DNA from 3 places in the Streptomyces sp. NPDC052299 genome. Region 2 is predicted to be linked to each of the others. Evidence: riboswitches for the same ligand, from Rfam matches in the RefSeq annotation. Region 2 holds a riboswitch; each other region holds the start of a gene.
What was found. A riboswitch is a leader RNA that binds a small molecule or an ion and turns the genes downstream of it on or off. The one in region 2 is predicted to bind cyclic di-AMP.
Positions count from the first base shown of each region.

Region 1: linked by a shared signal. The riboswitch ahead of AB0L33_RS31735 (C40 family peptidase) and the one ahead of AB0L33_RS18055 (transglycosylase family protein) in region 2 are both predicted to bind cyclic di-AMP.
Region 3: linked by a shared signal. The riboswitch ahead of AB0L33_RS19570 (peptidoglycan DD-metalloendopeptidase family protein) and the one ahead of AB0L33_RS18055 (transglycosylase family protein) in region 2 are both predicted to bind cyclic di-AMP.

Region 1 covers NZ_JBFAUP010000027.1:1,483-6,809, forward strand. The annotation lists gene AB0L33_RS31725 (ATP-dependent Clp protease proteolytic subunit) at 1-408, shown strand, start outside; gene AB0L33_RS31730 (hypothetical protein) at 416-724, shown strand; cyclic di-AMP (ydaO/yuaA leader) riboswitch at 1,031-1,227, shown strand; gene AB0L33_RS31735 (C40 family peptidase) at 1,231-1,704, shown strand; gene AB0L33_RS31740 (ATP-binding protein) at 1,715-2,146, opposite strand; gene AB0L33_RS31745 (helix-turn-helix transcriptional regulator) at 2,352-3,212, shown strand; gene AB0L33_RS31750 (DUF397 domain-containing protein) at 3,238-3,435, shown strand; gene AB0L33_RS31755 (8-amino-7-oxononanoate synthase) at 3,450-4,592, opposite strand; gene bioB (biotin synthase BioB) at 4,735-5,327, shown strand, end outside.
Region 2 covers NZ_JBFAUP010000009.1:276,202-281,528, forward strand. The annotation lists gene AB0L33_RS18040 (nucleoside triphosphate pyrophosphohydrolase) at 1-469, shown strand, start outside; gene AB0L33_RS18045 (cytochrome P450) at 479-1,825, shown strand; gene AB0L33_RS18050 (transglycosylase family protein) at 1,932-2,969, shown strand; cyclic di-AMP (ydaO/yuaA leader) riboswitch at 3,255-3,423, shown strand; gene AB0L33_RS18055 (transglycosylase family protein) at 3,428-4,144, shown strand; gene eno (phosphopyruvate hydratase) at 4,444-5,327, shown strand, end outside.
Region 3 covers NZ_JBFAUP010000010.1:267,082-272,408, reverse strand. The annotation lists gene AB0L33_RS19580 (tyrosine-protein phosphatase) at 1-443, opposite strand, end outside; gene AB0L33_RS19575 (alpha-galactosidase) at 640-2,730, shown strand; cyclic di-AMP (ydaO/yuaA leader) riboswitch at 2,993-3,181, shown strand; gene AB0L33_RS19570 (peptidoglycan DD-metalloendopeptidase family protein) at 3,185-4,108, shown strand; gene AB0L33_RS19565 (SGNH/GDSL hydrolase family protein) at 4,292-5,146, shown strand; gene AB0L33_RS19560 (STM4011 family radical SAM protein) at 5,165-5,327, opposite strand, start outside.

The DNA of each region.
Region 1 (5,327 bases), on a different contig from region 2:
TCGTTCGGCGCGATGACGGTCCTGTACGACACGATGAACTTCCTCAGCTGCGAGGTGGAGACCTACTGCCTGGGCCGGGCGGGGGCCGGGGCGGCCGTCCTGCTCGCCGCGGGCGCCCCGGGCCGGCGGCACATGCTGCCCGGCGCCAAGGTGGTCGTCAGCCAGCCCGCACTGGACGAGCCGGTCCAGGGGCAGCCCTCCGACCTGGAGATCGAGGCGCGCGAAATGGCCCGGATGCGCGCCACGATGACCGGCATGCTGGCCCGGCACACGGGGCGCTCCGTCGAGCAGGTCACGGAGGACACCGAGCGCGACCTCACCCTCGACGCGGAGGGCGCCCTGGCGTACGGGCTGGTCGACCACATCGTGCGGAACCGGCTCCCGGTGCCGCCGCGCTCCGGGTGGTGAACCGGCGATGCAGCCATCGGAGTTCTCGCCGCTGCCCGCCCTGACCCGGGCCGAGTCCGAGTTCATCGACCACTATCTGCGGGTGGTCGACCAGGTGGGCCGGATCAATCCGGCGCACGGCGACGACACCTACACGGCCCTGCGCGCCGCGCAGGCGCTCGCCTCGCACGCGGCGGCCCTGCGGGACGCGCTCGCGCTGATGCACCGACGCGGCGAAACCCGTATCCACAGCGGCACGTTGACCCGCGCTCTGCGGGAGCTGGACGGCGAGCGGAGGGCGGCCCGGGTCGCGCTGCCGCCCGCCGCGCCGGACTGAGGCCGCCGCAGGTCGCCGACACGCCCGGGAGGTGCGCGAGATTTCCTCGCTCGTTCGGCGTAGGCGTTCCCTCTCACGAGCGACGGTCCGATTTGCCTTTTCCTGATGCGCGGGGGGCGGTTTCCTTCGCGACACCGCTGGTACGGCCGTGGCCCCGGGCGGCCGGCGGACGGCCGTCCGGGTTTCCGTCCACCTGAACGGGCCATCCGGGACGGTCTTCACCGATGGCCGTTCCGGCTCGGAAATCCGGCACGAGGTGAGTCAAGATCCCTGGGACGACAAGCCCCCGCCACCGCGGCGGGGCGGTCCGGGCGGACGCCGAGTCCTGCCGCCGCCCGGATGACTGGTCGACAGGAGTGGATCGGCAGGAGTGGAGGACCCGAGCACTACGGGACCGCCGGATCTCCGGTTGTCCCTCGGGGTGAAGCCGCATCGCGCGGCCGGGCGACTTCGCCAGCCCGAACCCGACAGGTCATCCTTCACAGGCGGCTGACGAAGGGTTGCGCATGAGTGCGCAGGTTCATGTCCCGTCTCTGCTCGTCCGGGCCACCACGGCCTCGGCCATGACTCTCGCCGCCGTCGGCGGCACGCTGTGCGTCCCAGGAGCCGCGCCCGAGGCGCAGGCGGCCGGCCACGCGATGAAGGCCCTGAAGATCGCCGCGTCGAAGAAGGGGGCACCCTACCGCTGGGGCGCCACCGGGCCCGGCAGCTTCGACTGTTCGGGGCTGACGCTCTACTCGTTCAAGAAGGCGGGCAAGCAACTCCCCCGCACGGCCCAGCAGCAGTACAACAGGACCAGGCACATCTCGGCGTCCCAGCGCCAACGAGGTGACCTGGTCTTCTTCCATGCGGGGCGCAGCGTCTACCACGTGGGCATCTACGCCGGCAGCGGGAAGATCTGGCACTCGCCGAAGACCGGCGCCGTGGTCCGGCTGGAGAAGATCTGGACCAGGAGCGTCTCCTACGGCCGCGTCGGCTGACCCGCCCGTCTCAGGGCTGGACGGGGGCCTGCCACGGGAGCGCCACCCAGACGGTCTTGCCGCCGTCGGCGGTGGGTGTGACGGCCAGCCGGCCGCCGTACTCCTTGGCCAGGGAGCGGATGATGACCATGCCGCGTCCGTTGTCCTGCTGGACGGCGGCGGGCAGTCGCCGGGGCCGGCGGGGATGGCTGTCCGTCACTCCGAGGCGCAGCTCCTCGTCCCGTTCGAGACGCAGGTCCACGGTGAAGGTGGGCGACTGCCCGAAGGTGTGCAGGACGGCGTTGGTGGCCAGCTCCGAGATGATGAGGCGGACGGCGTCGGCGGCCTCCGCGTCCTCGGGCAGGCCCCACTCCGTCAGCACCCGGGCGACGAACCCGCGGGCCGCGGAGACCGAGACCCGCTCGCTCGGCAGGGTGACACGTGCTTCCTGATGGTCTGCCATGGCGAGCCGTCCCTTTCCCACCCGGTACCGGCCCGCCGAGCGGTCCGGTTGTGCTTCGCGCCAGCGTGCCACTGATGCTGCCCTCCGCGGCGGCGATCCACCAAGATATGCATATATCTGTCCCTCAAACCGGTGAACTCCGCCCACGCGGACCCGCTCCGGCGCCACACTGTCTGCTCGTCGGGCAGTGGAGGGAGCCATTCGGATGCAGCACGGCCCTGCGGTGCGGCGCCGCAAGCTGGGAGAGGAGCTGCGGAGCCTGCGCCACGCGTCAGGTCTCACGAGCCGGGAGGCGGCGGCGCTCCTCGGCTGGCACCAGTCGAAGGTGAGCAGGATCGAGACAGGTGTCAGCGGGGTGCGGCCGGACGACGTGGACCGGCTCCTCGACGCGTACGGCATGGACGATCCGAAGCTCCGCGAGGTCCTGGGCGCGCTCGCCGGTTCGGCGGGCGGGGGCGGTGCGGGCTGGTGGCACGCCTACCGGGGGCTCATCCCGCCCCAGTACCGCGACTTCATCAGCCTGGAATCGCAGGCGCGCACCGCCCGGACGCTGGAGACCACGGTGGTACCGGGCCTGTTGCAGACGGCCGACTACGCCCGCGCGGTGACCCGGGCCTCCCTGGACGGGCTGCCGTCCGGTCAGCTGGACTCGCTGGTGGAGGTACGGCTGACCCGGCAGGGGGTGCTGCGGAGCGATCCGCCGCTGCGGCTGAGCGCGGTCCTGGACGAGGCGGTGCTGCACCGGGAGGTCGGCGGCAGGCGGGTGATGAGGGAGCAGCTGCGCCATCTCGCCCGGGTGGCACAACTTCCCCATGTGCGACTCCAGTTGCTTCCGTTCTCGGTCGGCGGCTATGTCAGCCTCACCAGCCCTTTCGTTATCTTCTCTTTTCCGACTGCTTCCGACCTTGACGTGGTCGTTCTCGACCACTTGACGAGTAGCCTCTACCTGGAACGGAAAGAAGACCTTGCGGCGTACAGCTCGGCCTTCGAGACCCTTCAGGCGCACGCGCTGTCGCCGGAGCACACGCTGGACCGGATCGCCGCGATCGACCGCGGCGACCGGTGACCCCCCACCGCCCGGAGGAAGCGTCATGTCCGATCACCTCGCCCGGCACGCCTTGCGCTGGCGCAGCAGCAGCTACAGCACGGGAATGAACAACTGCGTGGAGACCGCGCCGTCCGGAGGCGGGCGGCTGCTGGCCGTCCGCGACTCGAAGGACGTGGCCAGGACGCCCCTGGAGTTCTCCACGGCGGCCTGGACGTCCTTCGTCTCCGGCTTGAAACGCTGAGCCGGACCACCGTCTCAGCTCCGCGGTGCGGTCCTCCGCACCGTCTCCACCGCCCGCGCTACCTGATCACCGGTCAGGTCGGCGCGGGCGGTCAGCCGGAGCCGCGAGATGCCGTCGGGCACGGACGGCGGCCGGAAGCAGCCCACCGCCATCCCGGCCGTGCGGCAGTCGGCGGCCCAGCGCACGGCGGCGTCGGCCGAGGGCGCCCGGACCGAGACGACCGCCGCGTCGGGCCGCGCCGCGGTCAGACCGGCCGCCGTCAGCCCCTCGTACAGCGCGGTGGCGACCGTACGCGCCCTGAGCGCGCGCGCCGGTTCGCGGCGCAGCAGCCTCAGCGCGCCCAGGGCGGCGCCGGCGGCGGCCGGTGCGAGTCCGGTGTCGAAGATGAACGTCCGGGCGGTGTTGACCAGGTGCTCGATGACCCGGGCCGGTCCGAGGACCGCGCCGCCCTGGCTGCCCAGGGACTTGGACAGGGTGAGCGTGGCCACGACGTCCGCGTCTCCCGCGAGCCCCGCCGCGTCGAGCGCGCCCCGTCCGCCCTCGCCGAGCACGCCGAGTCCGTGCGCGTCGTCCACCAGGAGCGCGGCGCCCTCCGCCCGGCAGACGGCGGCCAGCGCGGCCAGCGGCGCGGCGTCGCCGTCCACGGAGAACACCGAGTCGGTGACGGCGAGCTTCCGGCCCTCGTGCCCGCGCAGCGTCTTGCGGACGGCCTCCGGGTCGGCGTGCGGGACGACGGCGGTCTCGGCCCGGGAGAGGCGGCAGCCGTCCACGATGGAGGCGTGGTTGCCCGCGTCCGACGCGATGAGGGCGCCGCGTCCGGTGAGCGCGGTGAGGGCCGCGAGGTTGGCGGCGTAACCGGAGGAGAGGACGAGCGCGGCCTCGAAGCCGCAGAACGCGGCGAGTTCGCGTTCGAGCTCGCCGTGCAGCGCGGTCGAACCGGTGACCAGCCGGGAGCCGGTCGCCCCTCCGCCCCAGCGGCGCGCCGCGTCCGCGGCGGCGGAGGTCACCTCCGGGTGCCGGGTGAGGCCGAGGTAGTCGTTGCTCGCGAGGTCCAGGAGCCCCGCTCCGGCCTCGCGGGGCCGCAGCCGGCGGACGAGACCCGCGTCCGCGCGCCGGCGCGCCTCGTCTTCGATCCAGTCGAACGGGGTGGCGGGCATGGGCGGTCCCTTTTGTAGGCAGCTCACAGACCCTAACCGGGCTCATGCCGAGACACGGTGTGGCGATGCACACACCCCACGTGAGCTCTGTTGTCCGGTTCCTCCTTGGCTCCGGGCGGTGCGGTGCGTCAGGATCATCGCCATGGACCTCCTGAACACGCTGGTGGACAAGGGGCTGCGGCGCGAGCTGCCGACCCGTGAAGAAGCGCTCGCCGTACTGGCGACCCCGGACGACGAACTGCTCGACGTGGTGGCCGCGGCGGGCAAGGTGCGCCGTCAGTGGTTCGGGCGGCGGGTGAAGCTGAACTATCTGGTCAATCTGAAGTCCGGGCTCTGCCCCGAGGACTGCTCGTACTGTTCGCAGCGGCTCGGTTCCAAGGCCGAGATCCTCAAGTACACCTGGCTGAAGCCCGAGGAGGCGTCGAAGGCGGCGGCGGCAGGGGTGGCCGGCGGCGCCAAGCGCGTGTGCCTGGTGGCCAGTGGCCGGGGCCCGACGGACCGGGACGTCGACCGGGTCTCGAAGACCATCGAGGCCATCAAGGAGGAGAACGAGGGCGTCGAGGTCTGTGCCTGCCTCGGTCTGCTCTCCGAGGGCCAGGCCGACCGGCTGCGTTCGGCGGGCGCCGACGCGTACAACCACAACCTCAACACGTCCGAGGGCACGTACGGGGAGATCACGACCACCCACACCTACGCCGACCGCGTCGAGACCGTGCAGCAGGCGCAGGCCGCCGG
Region 2 (5,327 bases):
CCGCGACGAACTGCGCGAGGAACTGGGGGACGTGCTGCTCCAGGTGGTCTTCCACGCGCGCATCGCGGAGGAGGACGAGAACGAGCCGTTCTCCGTGGACGACGTCGCCGGCACGCTCATCGAGAAGCTCATCCACCGCCACCCGCACGTCTTCGGCGACGAGACCGCCGAGACCCCGGAGGACGTCCACGCGCACTGGCTGCGCACCAAGGCGATCGAGAAGCAGCGTGCGTCGGTCACCGACGGGGTGCCGGTCGGCCAGCCCGGCCTGGCGCTCGCCGCGAAGCTCGCGAGCCGGGTCCGTACCGCCGGGCTCGACGTGCCGCTCCCCGAGGGCGACGACATCGGCTACCGCCTCCTCGCCCTCGCGGTACGGGCCGAGGAGGAGGGCGTCGACCCGGAGGCCGCGCTGCGCGCCGCGGGACGCGCGTACCGGGACGCGATCCGGACGGCGGAGGGCACCGGATAACGTCGGGGAGTGAACGACAGCCCCGCCGACCGCCCCGCCGAAGCCGCGTCCGTACCCGCCGGCTGCCCCGCCCACAGCTCATCCGCCGCCGTACCGCCCGCGCCCGAGCTCTTCACCTGGGAGTTCGCCACCGACCCGTACCCCGCGTACGCCTGGCTGCGCGAGCACAGCCCCGTGCACCGCACCACACTGCCCAGCGGGGTCGAGGCATGGCTCGTGACCCGGTACGCGGACGCCCGGCAGGCCCTCGCCGACGCCCGGCTGTCGAAGAACCCGGCGCACCACGCCGAGCCCGCGCACGCCAAGGGGAAGACCGGCATCCCCGGGGAGCGCAAGGCCGAGCTGATGACGCACCTGCTCAACATCGACCCGCCCGACCACACCCGGCTGCGCCGCCTGGTCTCCAAGGCGTTCACGCCCCGGCGCATCGCGCAGTTCGCGCCCCGGGTGCAGGAGCTGACGGACCGGCTCATCGACGGGTTCGTGGAGAAGGGGGAGGCCGACCTGATCCACGAGTTCGCCTTCCCGCTCCCCATCTACGCGATCTGCGACCTGCTCGGCGTGCCCCGCGAGGACCAGGACGACTTCCGGGACTGGGCGGGCATGATGATCCGGCACGGCGGGGGTCCCCGCGGCGGGGTCGCCCGGTCCGTGAAGAAGATGCGGGCGTACCTGCTCGAACTCATTCACCGCAAGCGCGAGGACCTGGGCGACGACCTCATCTCCGGGCTGATCCGGGCGAGCGACCACGGCGAGCACCTGACCGAGAACGAGGCCGCGGCGATGGCCTTCATCCTCCTCTTCGCCGGATTCGAGACGACCGTGAACCTGATCGGGAACGGCGTCCACACCCTGCTGAACCACCCCGACGAGCGCGAGCGGCTGCAACGCGCGCTCGCGGCCGGCGACAGCGAGCTGCTGGCCACCGGCATCGAGGAGCTGCTGCGCTACGACGGCCCGGTGGAGCTCGCCACCTGGCGGTTCGCCACGGAGCCGCTGACCATCGGCGGACAGCGCGTCGCGGAGGGCGATCCGGTGCTCGTGGTGCTCGCGGCGGCCGACCGGGACCCCGAGCGGTTCGCCGGACCGGACACCCTGGACCTGTCGCGGAGTGACAATCAGCACCTCGGTTACGGCCACGGCATTCATTACTGTCTGGGAGCGCCGCTCGCCCGGCTGGAGGGACAGGCCGCGCTCGCCACCCTGCTGACACGCCTTCCGGACCTGCGACTTGCGGGAGAATCAGGCGATTTGCGGTGGCGCGGCGGGCTCATCATGCGCGGACTGCGCACCTTGCCGGTGCGCTTCACGCCGGGGGCGCGCGCCGAGGAAAGTGACACTCTGTCAACTCTGTGACTTTCACGTGATCTCTGCTGCATCGACTTGTGACTCACGTTCGAGTTTCGCTAGGTTCACCGTTCGACTCCCCAGTCGCTTGTCAGTCACACGGAAGGCATCTCCCATGGGCTCCGCGAACGGCAGACACCGCCGCCCTCGTCAGGCACCCGCGATCGTGGTCGCCGCAGGCGTCACCGGCTCGGCCATCGCCATCCCGCTGCTCGGCGCGGCAAGCGCGCACGCCGCGGACACCACGACCTGGGACCGGGTGGCCGACTGCGAGAGCGGCGGGATGTGGAGCGCCGACCTCGGTAACGGCTCCTACGGCGGCCTCCAGTTCACGCCGGAGCTGTGGAAGGCGTACGGCGGTGAGGCGTACGCCGAGCGCGCCGACCTCGCCAGCCGCTCGCAGCAGATCGCGGTGGCCGAGCGGGTCCTGGCCGCCAAGGGTCCGAAGGCGTGGCCGAGCTGTGCGGTGATCTCCGGGCTCAGCAAGGCCGCGGGCGCGGCGGACGTGGACCCGGGCGACGAGGACGCGGACGAGTCCGTGCGGGGCGCCGACTCGGGCCTCGACGCCGGTCTCGGCACCGATCCGGTGGACGACGCCTCCTCGGGCGCGTCGGCCACCCCCTCGGACGAGGCGTCCGGCGCGGCCGCCACGGACAAGGACGCAGGTAAGAGCTCCGGCAAGCACGCGGGCCGGAGCGCCGAGGCCGACGCCTCCCCGTCCGCCGGCCCCTCGGGCACACCGTCGCCCTCGGCCGACCCCTCTTCCACGCCCTCGGCCGACCCCTCCGCGGACCCCTCGGCCGGCGCGAAGGGCGACGCGCGGGCGAAGGGCGGCAAGCACCGGGGCGCCCCGGCCGCCGACGAAGCAGCCCGGGCGGCCGACGGGCGCGACGCGGGCCGGCACGCCTCGCGGGGCGACGGCGACGCGCGCGACAGCGCCACGCGGCCGGCTGACGGCACGTACACGGTCCGGCCGGGCGACAACCTCTGGGCGATCGCCGACGCGCAGGACCTGCCCGGCGGCTGGCCCGAGCTGTACGAGGCGAACAAGGCCGAGGTGGGCTCCGACCCGGACCTCATCCTGCCCGGCCAGAACCTCGATCTGGGCCTGGGTGACGCGGCCCGGGAGAAGGCCGCCGAGAACGCCGGATGAGCCGTTAGAGCCCCTTGTGCTTTGGGTGGTTTAAGAGGCCCATGTCCCACTTTTGACCGAGTGAGACATGGGTCTCTTTGCGTGAACTGACGCCCCTTGTCCGGGAGGTCCCGTCGCATCCCTTCCGACCTGCACAAATGAGGGTTCATCGGATGCTCTTACGGGATGATTATCCGGTATGTCCTTCTTTGAATATGGCCGGTGGGTGTGATTACGGTCGGAACCGCTCGCACCGCGGGCCCCGTCGACCGTCACGCCGAATCCTGCCGTCGGTCGAAGGGAACAGACGCGAAAGCGCCGTAGGCAGGAGCGGGGGACCCAGGTAGGCGCTGGGCCCGGTCGTCGGGAGACGAATCGGGGCCGGCTAGGGGTGAAGTCGCGCCAGGAGCGCGGCCGGGCAACTCACTTGGCCCGAACCCGACAGCTCACCTCGCAGGCGTCGGTGAGGAGAAGACTCGATGCTGCTCAACCGCAAGGGCAACAAGCACCGCCGCCCCTCCAAGGCCGTCCGTGTCGCGACGCTCGCCGGTGTCGCCGGTGCCGCCGTCGCCGTTCCGCTGATGGGCGCGACCAACGCCTCCGCCGCCTCCGTCGCCACCTGGGACGCCGTCGCCCAGTGCGAGTCCGGCGGCAACTGGTCGATCAACACCGGCAACGGCTACTACGGCGGCCTGCAGTTCTCCCAGTCCAGCTGGGCCGCCGCCGGCGGTACGCAGTACGCGCCCCGCGCCGACCTGGCCACCAAGGCCCAGCAGATCGCCACCGCCGAGAAGCTCCTCGACATGCAGGGCCCGGGCGCCTGGTCCTGCGCCGGTGCCGGCAACCTGACCAACGACGGTGTCGACCCGGGCGTCGACACCGGCTCCGGTGCCGCGAAGCAGGAGGCCGCCCCCAAGCAGGAGGCCGCCCCGAAGAAGGCCGAGCGCACCGAGGCCCCGGCCACCAACCGCTCCGACCGCTCGGACGCCCCGAAGAAGACGGTCACCACCCCCACCGGCAAGCAGGTCGCCAAGGGTGACGGCGAGTACAAGGTCGTCGCCGGTGACACGCTGAGCAAGATCGCGGCCGACCACCACGTCAAGGGCGGCTGGCAGCAGCTGTTCAAGCTGAACAAGGACATCGTCCAGGACGCCGACCTGATCTACCCGGGCCAGCAGCTCCACCTGACGAAGTAACCGCGATCCCTCCTCGCTGATCGCTCAGGCCGCCCCGGCCCGGCACGCACTCTCCCCCCGTGTGTGCCGGGCCGGGGCACGCCGCATTGGGGTCGGCGGGTGGCCCGTCATCGTTCAACTGTTGTAGTTACCGGTCAGTAGTTATTCGGTCTTTCGCCCCGCTATGCCCGCCCTTGGGTCCTTTTTCGTCCCAGGGGACGGGCGGTCGGCCGACGCCGACGGCCGGGCCGGTTAGGCTCTTGTCGCAAGGCCAAAGTGACCCTGCACAACCAGCGTCATATCCCAGAAGGAGATGCCTCGTGCCGTCCATCGACGTCGTCGTAGCCCGGGAAATCCTCGACTCCCGGGGCAACCCCACGGTCGAGGTCGAGGTCGGCCTCGACGACGGCAGCACCGGTCGTGCTGCTGTTCCGTCCGGCGCCTCCACCGGTGCGTTCGAGGCCATTGAGCTTCGTGACGGCGACCCCAACCGCTACCAGGGCAAGGGCGTCGAGAAGGCCGTCCTCGCCGTGATCGAGCAGATCGGCCCGGAGCTCGTCGGCTACGACGCCACCGAGCAGCGCCTCATCGACCAGGCGATGTTCGACCTGGACGCCACGGAGAACAAGGGCTCGCTCGGCGCCAACGCCATCCTCGGCGTCTCCCTCGCCGTCGCCCACGCCGCCTCCGAGGCCAGCGACCTCCCGCTGTTCCGCTACCTCGGCGGCCCGAACGCGCACCTGCTGCCCGTTCCGATGATGAACATCCTGAACGGCGGCTCGCACGCCGACTCCAACGTGGACATCCAGGAGTTCATGATCGCGCCGATCGGCGCCGAGTCCTTCTCGGAGGCGCTGCGCTGGGGCGCCGAGGTCTACCACACGCTGAAGAAGGTCCTGAAGACCAAGGGCCTGTCCACCGGCCTCGGCGACGAGGGCGGCTTCGCGCCGAACCTGGAGTCCAACCGCGCCGCCCTCGACCTCATCATCGAGGCCATCAAGGAGGCCGGTTACGCCCCGGGCAAGGACATCGCGCTCGCGCTCGACGTCGCCGCCTCGGAGTTCTACAAGGACGGCTCGTACGAGTTCGAGGGCAAGTCCCGCTCGGCCGCCGAGATGACCGAGTACTACGAGGAGCTCGTCTCCGCGTACCCGCTGGTCTCCATCGAGGACCCGCTGTACGAGGACGACTGGGCCGGCTGGAA
Region 3 (5,327 bases), on a different contig from region 2:
GCGTGCAGCACCCGGCTGTGCTCGGCGGTGCGCTCCAGGATGATCGAGCGGTACGAGGCGACCATGCGGCGGGTTCCCTTGCCGTCGGCCAGGATCGAGCGCAACTCCGTCAGGTTGCCGTCGCGCACCATCCGCCAGAACTCGGCGCCGTCCGCCGGGTCGCTGAGCGGGATGCTCACGTTCCGTACGCCCGGCAGCTCGATGTCCAGGCCGTCCAGCTTGTGGTCGGCCGCGTTGCGGAAGTCGAAGACGGTGTGCAGGCCGAGCCCGCCGAGGAAGGCCGCGTCCTCGGCCGTGGCGTGCGCGAGGTGACCGCTGCGGTAGAGCCTGCCGTGTCGCACCCGGCGGCCGTCGGTGGTGGGGAGACCGCCCAGGTCGCGGAAGTTGCGGACGCCGGTGAGGACGGGTTCCGTCGGCGGGGTCTGCGGCAGCTGCTGCGTCACGGTCACTCCTGGCGGCTCTGCCCGGGCGCGTGTCGCCGGCGGGCCCATGGCCGCGACGATACGACATGTGTTCCCCCGGCCGTCATCGCGGTCGGCGCCGCCGGATTTCCGGGCACGCGCCGTTGCCCTAGGTCCAGGGACGGTCGATGATGTGCGGACCTGTGTGAATCTGTGCACGCATGCGGACGGGGGCGCGATGATCGAGACCGGCGACCGGATCTGGCTGCTGACGGGGGCGAGCGGAAGCTACGCCCTGCGCCTCACGGAGCGGCAGGAACTGCTGCATCTCCACTGGGGGCCGCGCATCACGCTGGCCGCGGCCCGGGCCCTGGCCGAGGCACCCGCGCCGTCGGCCCGGGGCTTCGAATCCCCGCTCGACGGCCGCGAGGAATACCCGGTGGAGGGCGGACCCCGGTTCGTCCGCCCCGCCCTGTCGGTGCGCACCGACGAGGTGCGCGGGACCGCCTGGGTCTTCGCCGGGGACTCCGTGGACGGCGACGAACTGCGGCTCTCCTTCGACGACCCGGTGCACCGCCTCGCGATCACCCTGCACTACCGGATGCGGGACGACTCCGACGTCATCGAGCGCTGGACCACGCTCACCCACACGGGACCGGACGGACCGCCCCTCGAACTGCTGCGCGCCGACGCCGCCGCCTGGGCGCTGCCCGCGCGCGACGCCTGGCGGCTCACCCGCCTGCACGGCCGCTGGGCGGCGGAGACCCAGCTGGAGCGCACCGAGCTGGCGTACGGGGAGCACCTGCTCTCCAGCCGGCGCGGCCACACCGGCCACCAGGGCCTGCCCTGGGTCGCCCTGGACGCGGACGGCACCGCCACCGAGGAGTCCGGAGAGGTCTACGGCTGCGCGCTCGGCTGGTCCGGCTCCTGGCGCATCGCCGTACAGCGGCTGCCCGACGGGCTCGTGCAGATCACCGGCGGCGCCGGCTACGACGACTCCGGGCTCCTGCGGCTCGCGCCGGGGGAGTCGTACACCAGCCCGGTCTTCGCCGGGCTGTGGAGCCGGGACGGCTTCGGCGGGGCCGGCCGCGCCTGGCACGCCTGGCAGCTCGCCCATGTGATCCCGGACGCCTCCGAGCCGCGTCCGGTGCTCTACAACTCCTGGGAGGCCACCGGCTTCGACATCGCGGAGGACCAGCAGCGGGCCCTCGCCGACCGGGCCGCCGCGCTGGGCGTCGAGCTGTTCGTCGTGGACGACGCCTGGTTCGGGCAGCGGGTGAGCGACCGGGCCGGGCTCGGCGACTGGACGCCGAATCCGGAGCGCTTTCCCGACGGCCTCGGGCCGCTCGCCCGCCATGTGCACGGACTCGGCATGCGGTTCGGCATCTGGGTCGAGCCGGAAATGGTCAACGCCGACAGCGACCTCTACCGCGCCCACCCGGACTGGGTCCAGCACTTCCCCGGCCGGGATCGCACCGAATTCCGCAATCAGCTGGTCCTCAACCTCGCCCGCCCCGATGTGCGGGCCCATCTGTGGGAGAGCCTGGACGCCCTGCTGACGGACACGCCCATCGACTACGTGAAGTGGGACTTCAACCGCTGTTTCTCGGACGCCGGCTGGCCGGGCGACGACTACCCGCAGCGACTGTGGACCGAGCACGTGGACGCCCTCTACGCGCTGCTCGACCGGCTGCGCGCCGCCCACCCCGGCGTCGCCTTCGAGTCCTGCTCGGGCGGCGGCGGCCGGATCGACCTCGGCATCCTCTCGCGCACGGACCAGGTCTGGACGTCCGACAACACCGACCCGCTGGACCGCCTCGCCATCCAGCACGGCTTCGGTCATCTCCACCCGGCGCGCGTGATGGCGGCCTGGGTGACCGACAGCCCGAACGTCCAGCTCAACGGGCGCCGCTCCTCGCTGCGCTTCCGTTTCGTCAGCGCGATGGCCGGGGTGCTGGGCATCGGCGGGGACCTCACCGAGTGGAGCGCGGCCGAACTGGACGAGGCGCGCGGGTGGGTGGAGCTGTACAAGGAGATCCGCCCGGTGGTGCAGCTGGGCGAGCTGTACCGGCTGCGCGCCCCGGGCCCCGGGCTCAGCGCCGTGCAGTACGTGCGGGGCGCGGACACCGTCGTGCTGGCCTGGCTCCACGCGCAGCGGTACGGCGAGGAGCCGCCGGCGCTGCGGCTGCGCGGGCTCGACCCGGAGGCGGCGTACACCTGCCTGGACACCGGGGCGGTGCACCACGGTTCGCTGCTGATGCACCACGGGCTGCGGACGGGGCTGCGCGGCGACCTGGACGCGTGCGTGGTGCGGCTGCGCCGTGAATGATGGGCATGACATGTCCGTATTGATGGGTGATGTCCAAAGTGCCCCGGTTGTAAGGGAGATGATCACCCACTCGTGAGCGGGATCATATCCGTGACGGTGTGTGGTGACGCCCCGGTGGGGTAATCCCCGCGCCGCGCGGAAAGCCAAGATCCGTAATCCACGGAGTGTGACCGGAATTCCGCACCGCAATTCCGGTGCGGAATCCGGCGCCGAACCCGTGGCTTGTTTCAGCCGTCCCGGCTCGCTTACGTTCCATGTCCATCCGGATGGAACGCCCAATCCTGCCGCCGTCCGGAATTCGCATCCCTTCACCGTGTGGCAGGAGCGGGGGAACCAGGTAAGCCGCCGACCGGGACGACCGGACGGCTAGGGGTGAAGTCGCGCCAGGCGCGGCCGGGCATCTCCAGCCCGAACCCGACAGCTCACCTCGCAGGCGCCGGAGAGGAAATTCTTCATGCCCAATTCGGGTAAGCACCGCCGTCCCAAGTCCAGCGCCATCGCCCGCGGCGTCGTCGCCGCGAGCGCCGGCGGAGCCGTCATCGCGCTTCCGCTGCTCGGTGCCACCGGTGCCCACGCCGCGGAGCAGTCCGCCCCGGCCGCGAAGTCGGCCGCCGCGCACACCGCCCCGGCCAAGTCCGCGAAGAGCACCGGCACCACCACGTACTCCGTCGTCTCCGGCGACTACCTGTCGAAGATCGCGGCCCAGCACCACCTCAAGGGCGGCTGGCACAAGCTGTACCAGGACAACCGCGAGGTCGTCGGCGAGAACCCGAGCCTGATCTTCCCGGGCATGAAGCTGACCCTCGGCGCCAAGGCGGCCCCCGCCGCGACCACGTCCGAGGCCCCCGCCAAGACGGCGGAGAAGACCGGGACGAAGGCCGCACCCAAGGCCGAGACGAAGGCCGCGCCCAAGGCCGAGACCAAGACCGAGACGCAGACCGAGGCCGAGGCCCCGGCCTCCCAGGACAACGCCTCCGGCTACGTCCACCCGGTCCCGGGCAACCACACCACCGCGTACCGCGCCTCCGGCGCCAACTGGTCCAGCGGCAGCCACACCGGCATCGACTTCCCCGTCTCCACCGGCACCAGCGTGAAGGCCATCACCTCCGGCACCGTCGTCACCGCCGGCTGGGGCGGCGCCTACGGCAACCAGGTCGTCATCAAGCACGCCGACGGCCACTACTCCCAGTACGGCCACATGTCCTCGCTCTCCGTCTCGGCGGGCCAGACCGTGACCGCGGGCCAGCAGGTCGGCCTCTCCGGTTCCACCGGCAACGCCACCGGCCCGCACCTCCACTTCGAGGTCCGCACCGGCCCGGAGTACGGCTCGGACATCGACCCGATCGCCTACCTGGCGTCGCACGGGATCTACGTCTGATCCAGGCAGTACCGGCCCGGTGATCCGGGTCACCGAACGGCGCGGAGGGACGGCGCACGGCGGTGCGTCGTCCCTCTGCTTATTCCCCCTTTACCGAAAACTGACCGGGTGGTTTATCTCACCACCCGTCAACCCCTTATTACGGTCGCGTAGGTCACATTCCGGGGTGCAGGATATGCGGTTGTGGCAGACGATTCGAACAACCTCCAACAGGGCGCCAACGACCGACAGGGCGCCATCGGGTCGTACGCGGCGATTGGCGACAGCTTCACCGAGGGAGTCGGCGACCCCGGCCCGGACGGCACGTTCGTCGGCTGGGCCGACCGGCTCGCGGTACTCCTCGCGGACCGGCTCCCGGAGCCCGGCCCGGCGACCGGGACCCAGGTCTCACCCGTTTCCGCGCACGGGGACTTCCGGTACGCCAATCTCGCCGTACGAGGACGCCTCCTCGACCAGATAGTCGAGGAGCAGGTGCCCCGCGCCAAGGAACTCGCCCCCGATCTGGTGAGCTTCTGCGCCGGCGGCAACGACATCATCCGGCCGGGCACCGACCCGGACGACGTGGCCGAACGCTTCGAGCGGGCGGTCGCCGACCTCACGCGGTCGGTCGGCACCGTCATGGTCACCACCGGCTTCGACACCCGGGGCGTTCCCGTGCTGCGCCATCTGCGCGGCAAGATCGCCACCTACACCGCCCACGTCCGGGCCATCGCCGACCGCTACGACTGCCCGGTCCTCGACCTGTGGTCGCTGCGCTCGGTGCAGGACCGGCGCGCCTGGGACGGCGACCGGCTCCACCTGTCGCCCGAGGGGCACACCCGGGTCGCGCTCCGCGCCGCCCAGGTCCTCGGCCTCGACGTGCCGGCCGACCCGGACCAGCCGTGGCCGCCGCAGCCGCCGCGCGGCACGCTGGAGATCCGCCGCGACGACATCCACTGGGCGCGCGAGTACCTGGTCCCGTGGATCGGGCGGCGGCTGCGCGGCGAGTCCTCCGGGGACCACGTCGAGCCGAAGCGGCCGGATCTGCTGCCGCTCTGACCGGCCCTTCCGCTGTCCTCAGTCGCCCCGCGACCGCGTCGCGGCGACCGGGGACAGCGGCAGCGCCGCCGGAACCCGCTCCAGGACCCCGCCCGCGAAGACGTCGTACAGCGGCAGCGTCTCCAGGTGCACATAGCCGATGTGGCAGTCGCAGACGGCGAGCGGGCAGGCCCGCGGCCCC